DNA from 3 places in the Cytobacillus spartinae genome. Region 1 is predicted to be linked to each of the others. Evidence: a T-box and tRNA genes for the amino acid it is inferred to sense, from the RefSeq annotation. Region 1 holds a T-box; the other regions hold tRNA genes.

Region 1 (6,677 bases):
TACGAGCTGTCATGAAGAACACTTTTTCTCCCACCGACGAGACAAAGCAATGACAGGACGGATGATGAGTTTTATTGGTTGGAAGGAGGACCCCATCGATTCATGAGTGTTAAGGACAATCTGAAAAACATCCAGGAAAATATTATTGCAGCTTGTAGTAAAGCAAACCGGAATGCTGAAGAAATTAAAATAATCGCTGTTACTAAATATGTTTCAATAGATAGGGCAATAGAAGCAGTTGAGGCTGGTGTAACCCACTTAGGAGAAAATCGAGATGATGGACTTTTATCCAAATGGGAGGAACTAAAGGACAAGCCCACATGGCACTTTATCGGTTCATTACAAACTAGAAAAGTAAAGAACGTGATTGATAAGGTGGATTACATACATTCGTTAGACAGACTCTCCCTTGCAAAAGAAATTAATAAAAGAGCTACAAGGACCATAAATTGTTTAGTACAAGTAAATGTTTCTGGGGAAGAGTCGAAACATGGAATGGAGCCAGAAGCTGTTTGCGACTTCGTTAAGCAATTAGAAGGGTGTCCCAATATACATGTAGCAGGATTAATGACAATGGCGCCTTTTACAGAAGATGAAAGTATGATCCGAGACTGCTTTAGAAGGTTAAAGAACCTTCAGTTAGAAGTGAAGAATTTGAAACTGGATTTTGCTTCATGTAATGAACTCTCAATGGGGATGTCGAATGATTATCGGTTAGCTATTGAAGAAGGGGCGACTATGGTGCGTATTGGAACTGCACTCGTAGGTCAAGAAAGCCAGGAGGTTAAATAAAATGAGCTTGAAATCCAAAATTAAAACATTTTTTTTCCTAGATGATGAATATGACTATGAAGAAGGGGAAATGGCTGAAAGTGAAGTTCAGCAGCCTGTAAAGCCTCAAAAACAACAACAAACCCAACAAGCTGTTCAAAAACAAAATGTTGTTAGTCTTCAAAGTGTTCAACAAAAGGCTTCTAAAGTAGTGCTGATAGAACCGCGCGTTTACGCAGAGGCTCAGGACATTGCTGATCAGTTAAAAAATCGACGTTCAGTCATTGTTAACCTTCAAAGGATCGAACGTGACCAAGCAAAAAGAATCGTAGATTTCTTAAGCGGGACTGTTTATGCTATTGGTGGAGACATACAAAAAATAGGATCAGATATTTTCTTATGTACCCCAGATAATGTTGAGGTTTCAGGTAATATATCACAGCTGTTGCAAGAGGCTGATCTTGAAGATTCGAGGTGGTAAGTAGATGGAATTTGTTTTATTAATTTTAGTAAGGTTAATTGAATACTATTCATGGGCATTAATTATTTACATTTTACTCTCATGGTTTCCAAATGCTAAAGAAAGTGCGATTGGGCAATTTTTAGCTCGTATTTGTGAACCTTATTTAGAACCTTTTAGAAAGTTTATTCCTCCACTTGGTATGATTGATATTTCTCCAATTGTAGCAATTTTAGTTCTACGTTTTGCTACGTCTGGATTAGTACAGTTATTCGGTTGGTTTTTATAATAAATCTATTGATCGGATGTACGCTTAGTTTACCACTATAAGTGGGTAGGGTAGCCTATATTGAAGATTTATTTAGTTCTAAAAAGGTTGCTATATTAATGTTTGCTTTTTTTAACAAGAAAAGAGCCTTAAATATATATGGCCTTAATGTTAAGGGGCTTTTTATAGTCCCTTTTTTCGTATTTTTCTTTAGATTCCAACTATGAGATGGATTTACACAAGGACGTAGGTGGTTAAGTGAGTATTTACCAACATTTTCGACCTGAAGAGCGTGACTTTATTGATCAAGTAATGAACTGGAAAGACCATGTTGAGAATACCTTTGTAGCTAAAGTTACGGATTTTCTAGATCCTAGAGAGCAACAAATTGTCAAAACCATTATTGGTACACAAGCGGATGTAAAAGTGGAGATGTTTGGAGGAATGCCGGGGGCTGAAAGACAGCGAGCTCTCATTTATCCTGAATATCACCAAGTTGACCTAGAGGACTATGAAATTTGCTTGTTTGAAGTAGATTATCCAAGTAAGTTTGTCACATTAGAACATCCCCAAGTATTAGGTAGCCTGATGTCCTTGGGATTAAAAAGGGGGAAATTCGGCGATATCCTATTGGAACAAGATCGAGTCCAATTTTTTGCAGCAAAAGAAGTATCTGATTATATTATGCTACAATTGGATTCAATCGGGCGGGCATCAATCAGTTTAAGGGAAATGCCGTTAAGCGATGTGATAAACGTATATATACAATGGAACGAGACATCCACAACTGTCTCATCTCTTAGACTCGACACGGTCCTTTCAGCTATCCACAACATATCTAGGCAGAAGTCACAATTGTACATAAATCAGGGTCTAGTGAAGGTTAATTGGACTACGATAGAAAATAATGCATTTGAATGTGGTGAAGGAGATATTTTATCAGCAAGAGGCTTTGGTAGAGCAAAAATAATCTCCATTGAAGGAAGAACAAAAAAAGACAAACTAAGAATTATTGTTGGTAAACAAATTTAAAATTTTTTGAAGGATTTTCTCATTACCTGTCGAATATTATCAAAACACATAAATGATAGACTAAGATGGAGGTGGCCTTATGCCATTAACACCGTTAGATATACATAACAAGGAATTTAATAAAGGGTTCCGCGGTTATGATGAAGATGAAGTAAATGAATTTTTAGACCAAGTTATTAAAGATTACGAGCTTATTATCCGTGAAAAGAAAGAGTTAGAGGAAAAGCTTAACGACCTTACTGAGCGTATTGGGCATTTTAATAATATTGAGTCAACATTAAACAAATCAATCGTAGTTGCTCAAGAAGCTGCTGAAGAAGTTAAAAGAAATGCTCAAAAAGAAGCAAAATTAATTATAAAAGAAGCGGAAAAGAATGCTGACCGCATCGTTAATGAATCCTTATCTAAAGCTAGGAAAATTGCTCTAGAAATAGAAGATTTAAAGAAACAGTCAAAGGTTTTCCGAACTCGTTTTAAAATGTTAATTGAGGCCCAATTAGATATGCTTAATACAGATGATTGGGATTATTTGATGCAATATGAACTTGATGCAACTGAACTAAAATCAGCAAAAGAAGAAGAAGACACAATGGCTTGACGAAACGTATTTGTTTCGCATATAATTTCCTAACAAAGTAATACGTTCTACGATGATAGGGACAGTATAATCATTCAATACTTTTTTAAGCGAGCTGGAGTTGGTGTGAGTCCAGTAAAAGTGAACGATTAGAAGATCCCCCTTGAGTACCAGGTCGAAAGCATAGCTGAGTAGACTATGGCGTTTTATTCACGTTACGAATATCTTGAGCGGATAGGATTATTCTATCTACAAGGGTGGTACCGCGGGAGTTTAAACCTTCTCGTCCCTTTTTAGGGATGAGGAGGTTTTTTTATTTTTCATTTCTTTGGTAATAATGGTAACTGTGAGTTTTATTTTAAAGAATTCAACCAGTAAATACTGATCCACATAAAACCATTTTTGCTCAACAGTAGTGTATAGGAGGAAATATTAACATGGAGTACAAAGATACGTTATTAATGCCACAAACTGAATTTCCGATGCGAGGAAATCTTCCAAATCGCGAGCCGGAAATCCAAAGCAAGTGGGAAGAGATGGACATCTATGCAAAAGTACAAGAAAGAACGAAAGAACGTCCAATGTTTGTTCTACACGATGGACCGCCATATGCTAATGGTGATATCCATATGGGGCATGCTCTTAACAAAATTCTAAAAGATTTTATCGTTCGTTATAAATCAATGAGTGGATACAATGCTCCATATGTGCCTGGATGGGATACACACGGACTACCAATTGAACAGGCTCTTACAAATAAAGGGGTTAAGCGTAAAGAATTAACAGTAGCTGAGTTCCGTAAATTGTGTGAAGAGTATGCTTACGAACAAATTGATAGTCAGCGTACTCAATTTAAACGACTAGGGGTTAGAGGCGATTGGGAAAACCCATATATCACTTTAAAGCCTGAGTATGAAGCACAACAAATTAAAGTATTTGGAGAAATGGCTAAGAAGGGCTATATCTATAAAGGGTTGAAGCCTGTGTACTGGTCACCTTCAAGTGAGTCAGCTTTAGCTGAAGCTGAAATTGAGTATAATGACAAAAAATCTCCTTCAATCTATGTTGGTTTTAAAGTAAGAGATGGAAAAGGTGTTCTTGATACAGATACACAAATTGTGATCTGGACGACTACTCCTTGGACAATGCCAGCTAACTTAGGGATTACTGTTCACGCTGACTTAGACTATGTAGTCGTAGAAGTAAGTGGACAGAAATATGTTGTGGCCCAAGAATTACTTGAATCTGTTGCAAACACGATTGGTTGGGAAAATCCTAAAGTAGTTAAAACGGTTAAAGGTCAAGAGCTTGAACATATTTTAGCTAAGCACCCATTATATGATCGAGATTCATTAGTGATGCTTGGTGAGCATGTAACAACGGATGCAGGTACAGGATGTGTTCACACAGCACCAGGTCATGGTGAAGATGACTTCCTAGTTGGTCAGAAATATGGATTAGAAGTTTTATGTCCAGTAGATGATAAAGGATACTTTACAAAGGATGCTGTAGGCTTTGAAGGATTATTCTATGATGAAGCGAATAAACCGATTACTCAAAAACTAGAAGAAGCTGGTGCATTATTAAAGCTTACGTTCATCACTCACTCTTATCCTCATGATTGGAGAACGAAGAAGCCAGTAATCTTCCGTGCAACAGCTCAATGGTTCGCATCCATTAAAGATTTTAGAAATGAATTATTAGAGGCTGTAAAAGAAACAAAATGGGTTCCAGCTTGGGGTGAAACTCGATTATTTAACATGGTACGTGATCGTGGAGACTGGTGTATTTCTCGTCAACGTGTTTGGGGAGTGCCAATTCCAGTATTCTTCGCTGAAAGTGGAGAAGAAATCATCACTGATGAAACGATTGATCATGTTTCTAATTTATTCCGTCAGCATGGATCTAACATTTGGTTTGAGCGAGAAGCAAAAGATCTTTTACCAGAAGGATTTACTCATCCAGGAAGTCCGAATGGGAAGTTCACAAAAGAAACAGATATCATGGATGTTTGGTTTGACTCTGGGTCTTCACACCAAGCAGTTCTTGAAGAACGTGATGACTTGCAGCGTCCAGCAGACTTATACCTAGAAGGATCTGACCAATATAGAGGTTGGTTTAACTCATCTTTATCTACTGGTGTAGCTGTAACGGGGAAAGCTCCATATAAAGGTGTTTTAAGTCACGGTTTTGCCTTAGATGGTGAAGGTAGAAAAATGAGTAAATCGATTGGAAACGTTGTTGTTCCTGCAAAAGTAATGAATCAGCTCGGAGCTGACATTTTACGCCTATGGGTAGCATCTGTTGACTATCAAGCAGACGTACGCGTATCTGACGCAATTTTAAAACAAGTAGCTGAGGTTTACCGTAAGATTCGTAATACATTCCGTTTCCTACTTGGGAATCTAAATGATTTCAATCCAGAAACGGATAGAGTTGCATTTGAGAATCTGCGTGAAGTAGATCAGTTTATGCTTGTGAAGCTAAACAAACTAATTAAAACAGTAAGAAATGCATACGAAAACTATGAGTTTGCGGGAATTTATCACGCTGTGAACAACTTCTGTACACTTGATTTAAGTTCTTTCTATTTAGACTTTGCAAAAGATGTTCTTTATATTGAAGCAAAAGATCATGCTGAACGCCGTGCAATTCAAACGGTTTTATACGAGTCCCTAATTGCTTTAACAAAGCTTGTTGCACCGATTCTATCTCATACTGCTGATGAAGTATGGGGATATATTGATTCAGTTAAAGAAGAAAGTGTTCAACTTACGGATTTACCTGAAGCAGTTGAGATTGCAAATAGTAAGGCATTAGAGGATAAATGGACTGCTTTCATGGAACTTCGTGATGATGTACTAAAAGCGCTAGAGGAAGCTCGTAATAATAAAGTGATTGGTAAATCATTAACAGCCAAAGTAACACTTTACGTAAACGACAAAACGAAAGATCTTTTAGAATCCATCTCAGAAAACTTAAAACAGCTATTTATTGTTTCTGGTTTTGAAGTAGCAGGCTCTTATGAAAATGCACCAGAAGAGGCGTTGAAATTAGATACAGCTGCTATTGTAGTGACGAAGGCTGAAGGTGAAACTTGCGATCGCTGCTGGACAGTTACACCGGAAGTGGGTCAAGTAGACAGCCATCCTACATTATGTACTCGCTGTGCACAGGTAGTAGAAGAGAATTATAGTCATTTATCTTAATTTAATTATTTGAAAAACTTCTCGTTAAATGACGAGGAGTTTTTTCTTTTAGGCTGTTTTCGCATAGAATGCTGCTTCGTGCATCTTTTCTGCACAAAATAATAGAAAACAGCACCATAATCATTTAAAAGCAGTTTAAAGTATTTGAAAAGTAAAAAAGTTTATGAAAAGAGCCTTCTTTTACTAATATTTTTATAAACATCGTTAACCATAAGGGTATACATAAAAAAAGAGCGAAAAATATTCCACCTTCGTTAATAGTTGTTTACTATGTAAAATGTTTTTTCGAGTCATTAACTATTTGCCGGTAATACTATTTGTACATCAAACCTATAGAGTAATCTAAAAGGTTGTTTGCAA
Region 2 (6,677 bases), on a different contig from region 1:
CAAAGCCGAGATTCTGAGCGGAGGCGACACGACCCGTGGGTATCCTTAAGTGTTCCCTCGCCTTGATCCATGGTCGTTCCATTTCGGGCAAGAGTTCTGGTTCTTTTATTTGGAATGTTGAGGTGAAAACCTTTGAAACGATATACATGCGAATGTTGTGGATTCGAAAGCAGTCAATACAAAAAACGATTTGTCGGTCACGTCCGAGTGGAAATCAAAAGCGTGAAAGCCTGTAAAAAGTGCAACTGGTTTTTAACCGATGATGAGGAAGAGAAAAAACAGGTCATGGAACTCTACCACCTAAAAGTCTAAGGAGGCTCAGAGAATGGATATTCGGTACGGAAAATCAAGAAGATGGTATACCTCCGCGTCCTTTCGATTGATGAAACGAGTTCGTCTTCTTCTTGTCATTCTTCTTTCTCCCCTTTGGCTTCCGCTTTACGCGTTAGCCACCATCGGAGATTGGTCAGGAAGGGTAGTAGACCAACTGGATAGTGGGTTGCAAAGAATACTAGATCATATCATTCCCCAGAAGAAGTGAAACTCATAACGAACTAATCTATTTCTCTCTCTTTTAGCGGAAGGAAAGAGAGGGGTTGGGACTCGCTCCCCCGCACATTCCGAAATCTCTACGGGAGAATTCGGATATAGAGTGCATGCTTCCGCTTTTATGTAACTCGGGAAAGGGTGTTTCTCATGCTGTTAGGTTCATTCATTTTTACCATTTCTCTCATTGCTTCTGTCTCGTGTGGGGTCATCTTGGTCTTAAACCTAGAGGATTTTTGGGGAAAGAATCGAGTGTGGAAAAAGCGACTTCAAGCCGTCTTGGGAATCTTCGTCCTGAGTACCCTATCTCTGGTTGGGATCACGATGTTGTTCATCGACTACCTGAATTAAGGAGGAGGATTTTAGTATGACCACCTTGAGCCATGAATCAAAGGTTCCAAAAGAAGATACAAAACAATTAGTAGAGAGGGATCAAGAGATTCGAAAACGAATTGCCCGTACGATCCTCATTCAACAAACCCTCAAAGACAACAGAGAAGCCTTAAAACGATTAGGGGATAGGTAATGTGAAGACCATAAAACTTTCAGAATTACAACAACAGATTCGAAAAAACCAAGAAACACACCAAGAAGCCCTCACGCTTCACCAGCAGATTTTAGAAGAACGTGGGTTAAAAAAGGGAAGAGTTCGTCCACGAGATCCAGAGGAGCAAAAGATATTGGATTCCTTTACCCGAAAGTGAGCGATTACCATGGTCATTTGTCCGTATTGTCAAAACCAAGCCAAACTCTTGAGTTTTTCGGATTAATGGATACAGGACTCGATGAATCTGACCCGTGAAGAGGCTCATATCGGCTGTTTCAATGAGGAACAGTGCGAAGAAATCATCTTTTTAGCGAAAGAATACCGATACTTACACGAAAGGAACGAAAGAACTCAATGAAACCCACCACTACATCGCTAAGACTACAACGACAAGTCCGTATAAAACGTCGGCTCTTGGCTTGTTCTGTTCTGGTCCTGTTGGCTGGGGCTTATTTCGGAATCACACTCACCAAACAATACTTCCAACTCAAAGAAGCCCATAAAGAGCAAAAAAGCCTTCACCTTGCCTTAAAAGAGGTAAAGCGGGAAGAGCAGCGTTTACAAGAAGAATTGGTTCGCTTAAACGACGATGAATACATTGCCGACCTTGCAAGAATTGAGTTTTTCTTTTCAAAAGAACAAGAAATCTTGTTTGTCTTGCCAAAATCGAAGAAACCATAGGAGGAAAACTATGAACTCAACCTCATCTACCTCATTGCACGACTTCCAAGAAGGGGAGTATGTGTATAGCACCCAATATCGCTCCGTGTTTACCATAGAAAAAGTGTTTACCTCTCATCTTTACATCTGTGATGAAAAAGGAAAGAAGCATGGCTATTCGAATTACGGAGACTTGAGACGTGCCACATGCGAGGAAATCCAAGCCTTTCAAATCAAACGTCATTCCGCTCACACTCTGGTTGAATCTCCATCTATCTCTCACCCTATATCCCTGTAATCCATAGAGAGGAAAACTCCTCTCTTTTTTCATTTCCATACTTGGTAGATTCTGTAATAATAGAATCATAGAAATTTAAAGGAGAATACCTATGAAAGGTTGTTTCAGTCTATTATTTGGAGTCATAGTGGTGTCGATGTTATTCAGCACTCCTGCTTATGCTCATCCAGGGAATACCGATTCAAGCGGAGGGCATACGTGCCGAACCAACTGTCACGAGTGGGGACTCAATTACGGAGACTACCATTACCACGATTCATACGGAGGTGGTGGGGGAACCTATGAAGAAGGCTACGATTTGGGCTATGAATATTCCTATTCTTACACCTCGGAGTGTGAGGAGGAGTACGAATGGTGGTGGGAAGGTTCTCAAGCGTTTGGAGATGGCTATGAACAAGGAATTGCGGATGGCCACGAAGAAGGGCTAGAGGTCTGCTACATGAATAGTTACAACTCAGGTTACGAGTGGGGCTACTCCGATTACCAAGAGGGTCTTGAGTATGATGGCACCACCGTCATCTATGACGAAATTACTTTTGAAGAAGGCTATGCCGATGGCTGGAATGATTCCGAAAGCGAAGACACTGCACAAGCGGAAGAAACAGAAGAAGTCGTCTCGGTCACTTCCAATTCCACCGATAACGATTCGGATAACGATCATGTGCTGAACTCTTCCCAAGAGCAAACCGTCTATGAGAAAGGGTATTCGGAAGGGCATTGGGATGCCACGAATGAGTACATCTTTGAAGACTATGAACGAGGCTTTACCGAAGAGGAACTCTCACTCTTTCAAAAAGGCTACTATGCTGGATGGGTGGAAGGGGGAGGTGGTGGATCCCTTGAAACGATTTGGTATGAAGGTATAACATTTTTCACAAGCCATCCGTTGCTCGTGATCCTCTCACTGATTGGAGTCCTTTGGGGGATTCGAACACTCCTCCAAAAGAAACCGAACACCGCACATACGAATATAGCAAGCAAGGTGGTAAACATATTGCTTTGGACTGGTTTCCTCGTCCTGCTTTATTATCTAGTAAGTTAGAGATAACCTTTTTTCTGTTTTTGAAATCCGCTTGGATTCAAAAAGGAGAAGGGTTTTTCTTTTCTTCCAAAACTTTTTTAAAAAAAATCCATTTCACCGCTTGACTGAATATCGGTATTAATGTAGTATAAAGGTATACCAAATGAAAAGGAGTTGAAAGACATGTTCGGAATGATTGGAAAGAACACAACACATGAACAACCGATTTACGTTGACATGGTCTCTTTGACTCTATTTGAGAATACTTAATCCCGATTCTTTTTCCCTCAACTATCCCTGTTGTCTGTTGGCTGGTTTTGTGGCAAAAGTGTATATCGTTTATGGGAATGTATTCTCTGCCCCCCTTCAGAGAGTGCATTCCCCTTTTTTGTTCATTTTGCCGGTGTAGTTCAATTGGTAGAACGTCTCACTTGTAATGAGGGTGTTTGCGGGTTCAAGTCCTGTCACCGGCTCTTATGTTTGACCTACATACCTTGAGAAATGAGGAATGAAAACATGAGTCAAGTACAAATCGAAAAAGAAAAAGACATAACGAACATTGTCATCTTGTACTCCGATGGAACCAAAGAGGAGATCCAAAAGGGATTTGTCGCTCAAGTGGTTCAAGAGGAGGACGAAACGACCATGAAAATGAAGTTTGTGAATACTTCTGGTCCTGAATTGATGGATATGGCGTATGCGGTTTGTGTAGGGATGGCTCAGTTCATTCCGCCTCACATGTTAGAGGAAGAAGAAGAATAGAAGGGTAATAGATTCCCCCTACAAGGATGCGTCCTGTTTAAGTAGGTTAAAACTCTTGAGTGGCTTAGTCATACGGGTTCAAGCACTCTTCTATCCGAATTTCTTTTTGAAAGAATTTCGGACTAATCATTGCGGTGGGCTAGGCGTGGTCGTCTGATAGGTCTCATAAGCCTGTAACGAGGGTTCAATTCCCTACTCCGCAACCAAATTCTATGAGGCATTGGTCAAGTGGTGAAGACACCGTCCTTTCACGGCGGGATCGGGGGTTCAATTCCCCCATGCCTTACCAAATGGACAGGTTTCTCGACGGTTCGGGAGTATGGTCTGCAAAACCATATGAAAAGGGTTCGAGTCCCTTCCTGTTCTCCAACATCCTATACCGATGTAGCTCAGGGGCAGAGCGTTCTCTTGATAAGGGAGGGGTCGCAAGTTCGAATCTTGCCATCGGTACCAATTTCAATCACATCTTGCCCTTAGCTCAGTGGGTAGAGCGTTCGGCTGTTAACCGAAATGTCACCGGTTCAAATCCGGTAGGGTAAGCCAAATGGAGCAGTAGCAATGATGGTTCATGACAGCCTAACGGCTGGCACGAAAACGATTTTCAATCGTTTCCGCACAACTCATTCAAAAGAATGAGTTTCGAGGCGGGCAGAGCCCATCATGCAGAGGACTGAAAATCCTCGGATGTTGGTTCGATCCCAACCTTCTCCACCAAATTCGGAGGTATGGTCTAGTGGCTATGACGCTGCACTGTCCATGCAGAGACCGGGGTTCAATTCCCTGTGCCTTCGCCAAAAAGAATGCAAAGGCACGATATAATCAATCCGAAATCATAGAATTCGGAAGCCTTTCGCCAACTATAGCCCGTTGATTCCATTGGTTACGAGTTCTTCCTTACAAGAAGAATAAGAAGGTTCGATTCCTTCACGGGCTACCAATCTGAAATCTTCAACAAGGAGGAATACACATGAACAAGAAAAAAGTAGGAATCATTGGTGGACTATCTGCTTTAGTGTTAGTGCCTGTTGCCATTCTAGTCAAGCACAAGATCAGCAAACAAAAAGCCTAACCTTAAATCATAGATTGAACAGGAAAATAGAACACCCCTCTATTCTTCTGTTGAGGCTATGGCGTATGGGTAACGCGTCGGTCTGTGGAACCGATTAAGAGGGTTCGAGTCCCTCTAGTCTCCCCAAAATGACGGGATGTAGCTCAGTTTGGTAGAGCACTTGGTTTGGGACCAAGGGGTCGCAGGTTCAATTCCTGTCATTCCGATTATATGTCTAAAGGAGGAAATACCAATGGGATTATCAGGCTGGTTAGATCCAGAAGGACAATTTCACCCATGTTCGTATGGGAGACATCATGAATTTGCTCAAGACGAAATGGAACGTCTAGCGAATTTAGGAGACTATCCGTACGAAAGCGTGGACCAGTTACGAGAACGATCTTACATTCCGATGGGAGGAAGTTCTACAGGCTGGTACGTATTTCTCCCTATTAATCATGAAACCTATAAACCTATGGTATCAAAAGCCCAATATGCATGGTTTCAAACCCACTGGCATGAATTGGATGCCGAGCAACAAGAAATGGTATCCGATTGGTTAGAAGGTTTCCCTACATTAACAGAAAGGAAGAGAAGAAATGGGAGTAGCAAGTAAAGTACGATTCATTGGAACCGATGATGTCGATGCATTTTTAGAGCCAATGAACCGAGAAACCGAGTACGAGATTGTAAAAGACAATCAACACCTATACGTATTGGCTCCAGTTGGCACAAAACCGGAAGTGTTAAAAAACGAACTTCGTGTGGTATCAAAGTCCGATGTAGAGCCTTGGCAAGAGTAACCTTCTTGCTTTATGAGGAATCATTCCTCGCCTTTTCTTCTGGGAGGATAGACCGTAAGTGGAAGCGGGGCGGTCTGTAAAACCGTTGTCATCGACCTTGGATGTTCGATTCATCCTCCTCCCACCAAATATATGGGCATGGTGTAGTGGAAACACGTCGGTCTCCAAAACCGAAGCCGGAGGTTCAATTCCTCCTGTCTGTGCCAAATCTTTAAATATGGGGTCATGATGTAGTGGCTAACATAGCCGACTTTTAATCGGTCTACCCTGGTTCGAATCCAGGTGGTCCCACTTATTTGAATTCATTTGAATTCATTTGAATTCATCTATCTGAATTTCTTTAGGTATCCGAATTTCCACTGAATTTCGGACTAATTCAGACTATATGGGCCTTAAGTGTTAACGGGTTCGCACGTTTGCTTTGCAAGCAAGTAGAGGGGGTTCAATTCCCCCAAGGTCCACCAAATTCCTTTAGGGAAATACCCTCATCATACATCCTACGTTATTTGCAGATGTCCCCCCAAACAGAAGCCGTACCCAACTTTCGGGTCACGCGTTGTGAGCTGAGACTCACCATCTGCACTTTTTCCTTGTACCCCCGTAGCATAACGGTTAATGCAACGGACTTTGACTCCGTTGAAGGTGGTTCAATTCCATCCGGGGGCGCCATTAATCTGAATGATCCGAATTCCCATGCGATTTCGGAACTTGAACAAGAATTCAGAATCATGCCCCTTTGGTGTAACGGATAGCATGCAAGACTACGGATCTTGCGATAGAGGTTCGATTCCTCTAGGGGGCACCATCTGAATCAACCTATTTGGAGAGTTACTCAAGAGGCTGAAGAGATTCCGTTGCTAACGGAACAGGCGAGAAATCGTGCGGGGGTTCGAATCCCTCACTCTCCACCATATACGGAGGCATACCCAAGTCTGGCTATAAGGGAACAGTCTTGAAAACTGCTAGGGGTGTAACAGCCTGCGGGGGTTCGA
Region 3 (6,677 bases), on a different contig from region 1:
ACACAAAAAAGCGTTGACGATTCATAGAAAAAATGTTATATTAATATAGTTGTCACTTTTAAAGAAAAGATAATGGCCCCTTGGTCAAGCGGTTAAGACACCGCCCTTTCACGGCGGTAACACGGGTTCGAATCCCGTAGGGGTCACCAAGTTTTTTACGGAACGTAGTGAAGTAAATAAACATCCTATATGGAGGATTAGCTCAGCTGGGAGAGCACCTGCCTTACAAGCAGGGGGTCGGCGGTTCGATCCCGTCATCCTCCACCATTTTTGTGAAATGTACAACCTTTCAAAAAATGCCGGTGTAGCTCAGTTGGTAGAGCAACTGACTTGTAATCAGTAGGTCGTGGGTTCGACTCCTATCGCCGGCACCATTTTTGAGCCATTAGCTCAGTCGGTAGAGCATCTGACTTTTAATCAGAGGGTCGAAGGTTCGAATCCTTCATGGCTCACCATTTATATTATTATATGCGGGTGTGGCGGAATTGGCAGACGCACTAGACTTAGGATCTAGCGCCGCAAGGCGTGGGGGTTCGACTCCCTTCACCCGCACCATATATGCGGAAGTAGTTCAGTGGTAGAATACAACCTTGCCAAGGTTGGGGTCGCGGGTTCGAATCCCGTCTTCCGCTCCAAGTTTTAATAGATGTGCCGGGGTGGCGGAACTGGCAGACGCACAGGACTTAAAATCCTGCGGTAGGTGACTACCGTACCGGTTCGATTCCGGTCCTCGGCACCACTTTTAAACTAATAATATGCGCCCGTAGCTCAATTGGATAGAGCGTCTGACTACGGATCAGAAGGTTATGGGTTCGACTCCTTTCGGGCGCGCCATATATTTTGCGGGGAGTAGCTCAGCTTGGTAGAGCACTTGGTTTGGGACCAAGGGGTCGCAGGTTCGAATCCTGTCTTCCCGACCATTCTTATAACATTGGGGCCTTAGCTCAGCTGGGAGAGCGCCTGCCTTGCACGCAGGAGGTCAGCGGTTCGATCCCGCTAGGCTCCACCATTTTTATTCCATAAGATAGAAATACTACTAATATTTTGGCGGTGTAGCTCAGCTGGCTAGAGCGTACGGTTCATACCCGTGAGGTCGTGGGTTCGACTCCCTCCGCCGCTACTTAATAATTAAACATCCTTTGGAGGTATACCCAAGTCTGGCTGAAGGGATCGGTCTTGAAAACCGACAGGCGGGTCAAACCGCGCGGGGGTTCGAATCCCTCTACCTCCTCCATTTTTATCTATTCCTTACTATTATCGCGGGGTGGAGCACGATCGATATTACTTCTTCGATTAAACTTCAGCGCACCGATTGAGTTAATTCTTGAATGTACTTACTGAAATCGGGGCGGTCATTCCGTAGAAACTTATGCTTACAAAAAGCATGTTGGATAACTATATATATTCTATTATCGCGGGGTGGAGCAGTCTGGTAGCTCGTCGGGCTCATAACCCGAAGGTCGCAGGTTCAAATCCTGTCCCCGCAACCAATTTATTAAAAATGTTGGTCCCGTGGTGTAGCGGTTAACATGCCTGCCTGTCACGCAGGAGATCGCGGGTTCGATTCCCGTCGGGACCGCCATTAATTATAATATACGGCTCAGTAGCTCAGTTGGTAGAGCACGATGAGTATGCTACTCTGGTTTCACATCCAGCGTACCGATTGTTAAATCGGGACGAAGGACGACGTTAGATTTAAATATGAAAGAATTATAATATATGGCTCAGTAGCTCAGTTGGTAGAGCAAAGGACTGAAAATCCTTGTGTCGGCGGTTCGATTCCGTCCTGAGCCACCTTTTTATTTGGAGGGGTAGCGAAGTGGCTAAACGCGGCGGACTGTAAATCCGCTCCTTAGGGTTCGGCGGTTCGAATCCGTCCCCCTCCACCATTTAGTATTATTGGGTAAATAGCTTTTTAATTGTATATAAGTTAATGTAGGGGTATAGTTTAAAGGTAGAACGAAGGTCTCCAAAACCTTTGGTGTGGGTTCGATTCCTACTACCCCTGCCAAGTGACTGTTATGGCGATTGTGGCGAAGTGGTTAACGCATCGGATTGTGGTTCCGACATTCGTGGGTTCGATTCCCATCAGTCGCCCCATAAATGGGCTATAGCCAAGCGGTAAGGCATCGCACTTTGACTGCGACATGCGTTGGTTCGAATCCAGCTAGCCCAGCCAATAAAGGCGGCATAGCCAAGTGGTAAGGCACAGGTCTGCAACACCTTTATCCCCGGTTCAAATCCGGGTGCCGCCTCCAATAAAGTTTTATACCTGCGGGTGTAGTTTAATGGTAAAACCTCAGCCTTCCAAGCTGATGTCGTGGGTTCGATTCCCATCACCCGCTCCATTTTATTATATATGGGCCTATAGCTCAGCTGGTTAGAGCGCACGCCTGATAAGCGTGAGGTCGATGGTTCGAGTCCATTTAGGCCCACCATATAAAAATAATTAAATGATATTCATTAAATTGTATATAATATTATTATATTATTCCGCAGTAGCTCAGTGGTAGAGCACTCGGCTGTTAACCGAGCGGTCGTAGGTTCGAATCCTACCTGCGGAGCCAAAACATACATATATCCGGCCAACCGGCTTTTTTTTATGCCAAAAAAGGCTATGTCTCAAACTTGACATGGCCTTTTATAATCCCTTATATTCTTGTAAAGAACGTGCGAATTTTCCTGAACCGGAACAAACTGGGCATTCTTTTTTAAAGAAGATATTTTTTCTTACAAAGCCGTCTCCATTACATTTTCTACATATTCCTATTATCCTCAATTTAGCGGTCTCCTTATATTCATACTCTTATCATTTTTCCATCTCTTAATTAATCTTATACAAATATAACAAATCATTTTCTGTACATATTAAAAGCATAAAGGTTTGGTACATTCGTATAAGTAAGGTGGGCTTTAATTGCAACAAAGAACTTCTTCAATCCCAAAACCGCTAGTGACTACAAATCAATGGTTTATTGTTATAAGTGTATTATCAACATGGATAGTAGAAAATCATTATATCTTGCTACTACCTTTAGTTACGGGATTATCCAGTTTAATTTTTAATAAAAATCCGCTAATGAATATAGCTAAACGTTTTTTTAAGAAGCCTGCATCATCTTATCCTCAAGAAGATTTCGCACAACAAAGATTTAATCAATACATCTCCGTAATGTTGTTATCTTTAGGTTTCATTAGTTATCTATCCGGTTTTCAGGTTGTAGGATTTATTTTTACAGCGATGGTTGCATTAGCAGCATTGATCGCAATCCTTGGTTTTTGCGTTGGCTGCTTTGTTAGGTACAAATGGATCCAATACAATTACCGTAAGAAGTTAAGAAATGAATCCTAAACTCCTACGTCAGTCTATCAAATTAGACTGACGTTTTTTGTTATAGTTCTAGGATGAATTACCTCCTGATTGTTCAAAAAATAGTCAAAAAGTATTATCTTTTCAATGAGAGGTAAAGGATTCTTTAATATTCATGTAGAAATTACTAAGTAGCTTTGACTAAGGAGATGACAGATGTGGAAAACAATTTAAAAGTGTTAATTTGTGATGACTCAGTCTTAATACGCAAAAAATTTAGAAGCATACTGGAAAAGTGTAAATGTAACGATATTTTAGAAGCTGAGAATGGTGTAGTTGCTGTCGAGATGGCAAAGACACATAATCCTGATCTGGTATTTATGGATATAGTTATGCCGGATAAGGATGGGATTGAAGCTTTAGGCGAGATTAAAGAATTCAATCGTGACATAAAAGTGGTAATGGCTTCTTCTGCTGGTACAAAGGATCATTTAAAAAAAGCATTAGAAAAGGGTGCTTATGACTTTATCCAAAAACCTATTTCTCTTGAGGCCATTACATACTTAATTGAGAAGGTTCTAGTGGAGGATAAGGAGGGAAGGATCAATGTTTAGTCAATACTTCGGTCACTATCTTTTAAACCGTGGGCTAATTACGAAGGAGCAGTTAACGGATGCATTAGAGTTTCAACAATCGGTACACGTTAAATTTGGAGTAATAGCAGTCGATGAAGGATATATGACAGCAGTTCAAGTAGACGAAGTACATGAAAAACAAAAACAGGTGGATAAGCGATTTGGAGAGATTGCAGTTGAACTAGGCTATCTAACAAATGATCAAGTAGACGACATGTTATCTTCTCAAAAACAGAATCACTTGCTGTTGGCTCAAGCCTTGGTAGATCGTGAATATATGACCATTGATGCTTTTTCAAAAGCTTTAAATGATTATAAAAAGGATTACAGTCTTACGGATGATAAGTTTGAGGCTATTAAGAGTGGAGATATTGATGCACTGGTTGAAACGCTGCTTGATGGAAAAGCTTCGACTAGTAAAGACTTCTATAAAGAATACTTATCACTTTTCGCTAAGAATCTAATAAGATTTGTTGATGATCAAGTCTATTTGGAATTTTCAGGAATGAATGATGGTCACCTATCAGATTGGTATGTGTATCAAGAAATTACTGGAGACTCGCCGCTTTATACAGGAGTAGCGGCAAATGAGGACGTGTTCCTTTATATCGCTTCAAAATATGCAGAAGAAGATCTTGCAGTTGTAGATGAGCTTGCACAGGCTTCCGTAAGTGAATTTTTAAATTTGCATAATGGGATATTCTTAGTGAATATGTCTAATAAAGGCATTGAACTAAATATGAAGCCACAGTCAGTTGTGAATGAAGTTAGCACCAAAGGAGTTAACGCTGATTTCCTAGTAACAGTTAGTATTTCTAAAGGAACTTTCCATTTACTATTATCTGAGGAGCCAGAAAACGTACAAATTCAATTAAAAGAAAGCAATCAACAATTAGTATAAATAGTTAAAAGGTTACTCATAATGTTTGGGTAGCCTTTTTTATTTACCAATCTTGAGTCATTTCTAATAAATGATCAATCTCGATTGTAGACATCTTAAAATCCTCTTCCACCAGTTCATTTGTCGCTTCTAATAATTCATCTATGTCCGTTCTTATTAATCTCATAAGTTTTCCTCCTATTCGTCCTATTATATTCCCTTTTCTAAGAAAAGCGAAACTTTAAACCTTAGTTTTTCAGTTGTTAATACATTATTCGTTTCTCATTTTTTGGTTATGGGGGTCCTTTAATAAATAAATTCTAATTCTAAGATCTACTGAGGGTGAATTTATAGTACAAAAAAGTTGCACCCATGGAACGCTATAATGAAGGCAATTATGAACAAACTATTTCAAATTTATTAATAAATAAGGAAATCTTTAGATTACAAATGATATTAGTTTGCATTTTAATTATTTTTTGATAAAAAGAAAGTATGTATACCCTAGAACTGTGTTGGTTGATAGGTGAATTTATATAATAGATTGGATATTTAAATGGAGGAAATTATGAAAATTTTAGTAATAGAGGATAATGAAAGTGTTTGTTCCATGATTGAAATGTTTTTCTCAAAAGAAGGTATCCATGGTGAATTTGTGCATAATGGACTTGAAGGTTATGAACGATATAGAAAAGATACTTGGGACTTGTTGATTGTAGATTGGATGCTTCCAGGTATGGACGGGGTAACCTTATGTCGAAAAATTAGAGAGGAAGGAAGTGCTGTACCTATTATTATGCTAACTGCTAAGGACAGTGAATCTGACCAGGTTCTCGGACTTGAAATGGGTGCGGATGATTATGTAACAAAACCATTTAGTCCGCTAGCTCTGATGGCAAGAATTAAGGCCGTAACACGTCGGGCAAATAGTGGTATGAGTGATAATCGGGGAGAAAGAGGACAATTACACACAAAGCATTTGGCAATTAATAAGGATACGAGGGAAGTATTATTAAATGGACAGTTAGTCGATAATCTAACCCCTAAAGAATTCGAATTGCTTTATTTTTTTGTACAGCATCCAAAGCAGGTGTTTACAAGAGAGCAATTATTAGAACGAGTTTGGGGCTATCAATTTTATGGAGATGAACGGACGGTAGATGTTCATATTAAAAGGCTCCGAAAAAAGATTGGAACAGAGACTCAACCTTTTTTCCATACTATATGGGGGATTGGTTATAAGTTTGATGAAACGGTAGAATGAAATGAAGATTAAATATTTGTATCAGCAATTGATCAGTCATTTTAGTGTCATCCTGGTTGCTTTCTTGGTACTTAGTTTGTTGTTTGCTCACTATGTTGAGAGACTAGTGTATCAAAATAAAGTGGACGAGTTAGTAGTCTATGGAGAGCATATATTAGATGATCTAGTTCGAAACCAAGGTCAGCAAGAAAGAGTCATCAATCAATATAGCACTGTACTTAAAGGAAGAAAGATAAACTTCAGTATATTTGATCGCTCAGGTAATATTCTCTATCCTGTTGATCGGTTGGGACCCGATATTAAACTGGCTGATGAAGTCTTAAATCAGATTTCTAACGGTGAGGCTGTTGTTGTACGGAACAAAATTAAACGATTAAATCAAGAAGTGACGTTGGTAGCATTACCTTACTTAGTTAACAATAGGTTATCAGGAGGGATATTGCTTACTTCTCCGATTAGTGGTTCTAGAGAAATGATTGGCCAGATCAATCAATACTTGTTTTATACGGTTTTAATCTCTTTAACGATATCCTTACTTCTTAGTTGGCTATTCTCACGAATTCATGTAAATCGAATTAAACGAATTCA

The links. A T-box is a leader RNA that pairs with one kind of tRNA and senses whether it is charged. The one in region 1 lies ahead of ileS (isoleucine--tRNA ligase), so its partner is inferred to be a tRNA-Ile.
Region 2: it encodes a tRNA-Ile, which carries the amino acid that the T-box ahead of ileS (isoleucine--tRNA ligase) is inferred to sense. The anticodon was not compared.
Region 3: it encodes a tRNA-Ile, which carries the amino acid that the T-box ahead of ileS (isoleucine--tRNA ligase) is inferred to sense. The anticodon was not compared.

Annotation. Positions count from the first base shown of each region.
Region 1 covers NZ_JBIACK010000001.1:1,379-8,055, forward strand. The annotation lists gene pgeF (peptidoglycan editing factor PgeF) at 1-106, shown strand, start outside; gene ACFYKX_RS00020 (YggS family pyridoxal phosphate-dependent enzyme) at 103-792, shown strand; gene ACFYKX_RS00025 (cell division protein SepF) at 794-1,252, shown strand; gene ACFYKX_RS00030 (YggT family protein) at 1,257-1,520, shown strand; gene ACFYKX_RS00035 (YlmH family RNA-binding protein) at 1,758-2,531, shown strand; gene ACFYKX_RS00040 (DivIVA domain-containing protein) at 2,611-3,129, shown strand; T-box leader at 3,173-3,402, shown strand; gene ileS (isoleucine--tRNA ligase) at 3,546-6,317, shown strand.
Region 2 covers NZ_JBIACK010000004.1:116,709-123,385, forward strand. The annotation lists gene ACFYKX_RS10435 (hypothetical protein) at 133-312, shown strand; gene ACFYKX_RS10440 (hypothetical protein) at 326-541, shown strand; gene ACFYKX_RS10445 (hypothetical protein) at 783-917, shown strand; gene ACFYKX_RS10450 (hypothetical protein) at 914-1,072, shown strand; gene ACFYKX_RS10455 (hypothetical protein) at 1,074-1,250, shown strand; gene ACFYKX_RS10460 (FtsB family cell division protein) at 1,448-1,774, shown strand; gene ACFYKX_RS10465 (hypothetical protein) at 1,785-2,051, shown strand; gene ACFYKX_RS10470 (YHYH domain-containing protein) at 2,143-3,093, shown strand; tRNA gene ACFYKX_RS10475 (tRNA-Thr) at 3,472-3,545, shown strand; gene ACFYKX_RS10480 (hypothetical protein) at 3,589-3,834, shown strand; tRNA gene ACFYKX_RS10485 (tRNA-Glu) at 4,049-4,123, shown strand; tRNA gene ACFYKX_RS10490 (tRNA-Cys) at 4,127-4,203, shown strand; tRNA gene ACFYKX_RS10495 (tRNA-Ile) at 4,213-4,287, shown strand; tRNA gene ACFYKX_RS10500 (tRNA-Asn) at 4,302-4,377, shown strand; tRNA gene ACFYKX_RS10505 (tRNA-Phe) at 4,381-4,548, shown strand; tRNA gene ACFYKX_RS10510 (tRNA-Asp) at 4,554-4,628, shown strand; tRNA gene ACFYKX_RS10515 (tRNA-Val) at 4,696-4,771, shown strand; tRNA gene ACFYKX_RS10520 (tRNA-His) at 4,956-5,029, shown strand; tRNA gene ACFYKX_RS10525 (tRNA-Pro) at 5,036-5,109, shown strand; gene ACFYKX_RS10530 (hypothetical protein) at 5,136-5,498, shown strand; gene ACFYKX_RS10535 (hypothetical protein) at 5,482-5,685, shown strand; tRNA gene ACFYKX_RS10540 (tRNA-Tyr) at 5,727-5,812, shown strand; tRNA gene ACFYKX_RS10545 (tRNA-Trp) at 5,818-5,891, shown strand; tRNA gene ACFYKX_RS10550 (tRNA-Lys) at 5,905-5,976, shown strand; tRNA gene ACFYKX_RS10555 (tRNA-Ala) at 6,073-6,149, shown strand; tRNA gene ACFYKX_RS10560 (tRNA-Arg) at 6,416-6,490, shown strand; tRNA gene ACFYKX_RS10565 (tRNA-Ser) at 6,508-6,596, shown strand; tRNA gene ACFYKX_RS10570 (tRNA-Ser) at 6,602-6,677, shown strand, end outside.
Region 3 covers NZ_JBIACK010000002.1:253-6,929, forward strand. The annotation lists tRNA gene ACFYKX_RS05875 (tRNA-Glu) at 75-149, shown strand; tRNA gene ACFYKX_RS05880 (tRNA-Val) at 192-267, shown strand; tRNA gene ACFYKX_RS05885 (tRNA-Thr) at 299-374, shown strand; tRNA gene ACFYKX_RS05890 (tRNA-Lys) at 380-455, shown strand; tRNA gene ACFYKX_RS05895 (tRNA-Leu) at 471-555, shown strand; tRNA gene ACFYKX_RS05900 (tRNA-Gly) at 561-635, shown strand; tRNA gene ACFYKX_RS05905 (tRNA-Leu) at 651-739, shown strand; tRNA gene ACFYKX_RS05910 (tRNA-Arg) at 758-834, shown strand; tRNA gene ACFYKX_RS05915 (tRNA-Pro) at 844-920, shown strand; tRNA gene ACFYKX_RS05920 (tRNA-Ala) at 934-1,009, shown strand; tRNA gene ACFYKX_RS05925 (tRNA-Met) at 1,047-1,120, shown strand; tRNA gene ACFYKX_RS05930 (tRNA-Ser) at 1,142-1,234, shown strand; tRNA gene ACFYKX_RS05935 (tRNA-Met) at 1,414-1,490, shown strand; tRNA gene ACFYKX_RS05940 (tRNA-Asp) at 1,507-1,582, shown strand; tRNA gene ACFYKX_RS05945 (tRNA-Phe) at 1,722-1,794, shown strand; tRNA gene ACFYKX_RS05950 (tRNA-Tyr) at 1,806-1,889, shown strand; tRNA gene ACFYKX_RS05955 (tRNA-Trp) at 1,938-2,011, shown strand; tRNA gene ACFYKX_RS05960 (tRNA-His) at 2,025-2,100, shown strand; tRNA gene ACFYKX_RS05965 (tRNA-Gln) at 2,105-2,179, shown strand; tRNA gene ACFYKX_RS05970 (tRNA-Cys) at 2,185-2,258, shown strand; tRNA gene ACFYKX_RS05975 (tRNA-Gly) at 2,275-2,348, shown strand; tRNA gene ACFYKX_RS05980 (tRNA-Ile) at 2,362-2,438, shown strand; tRNA gene ACFYKX_RS05985 (tRNA-Asn) at 2,493-2,567, shown strand; gene ACFYKX_RS05990 (DUF4395 domain-containing protein) at 2,918-3,352, shown strand; gene ACFYKX_RS05995 (response regulator) at 3,529-3,924, shown strand; gene ACFYKX_RS06000 (hypothetical protein) at 3,917-4,846, shown strand; gene ACFYKX_RS06005 (hypothetical protein) at 4,890-5,012, opposite strand; gene ACFYKX_RS06010 (winged helix-turn-helix domain-containing protein) at 5,394-6,089, shown strand; gene ACFYKX_RS06015 (sensor histidine kinase) at 6,091-6,677, shown strand, end outside.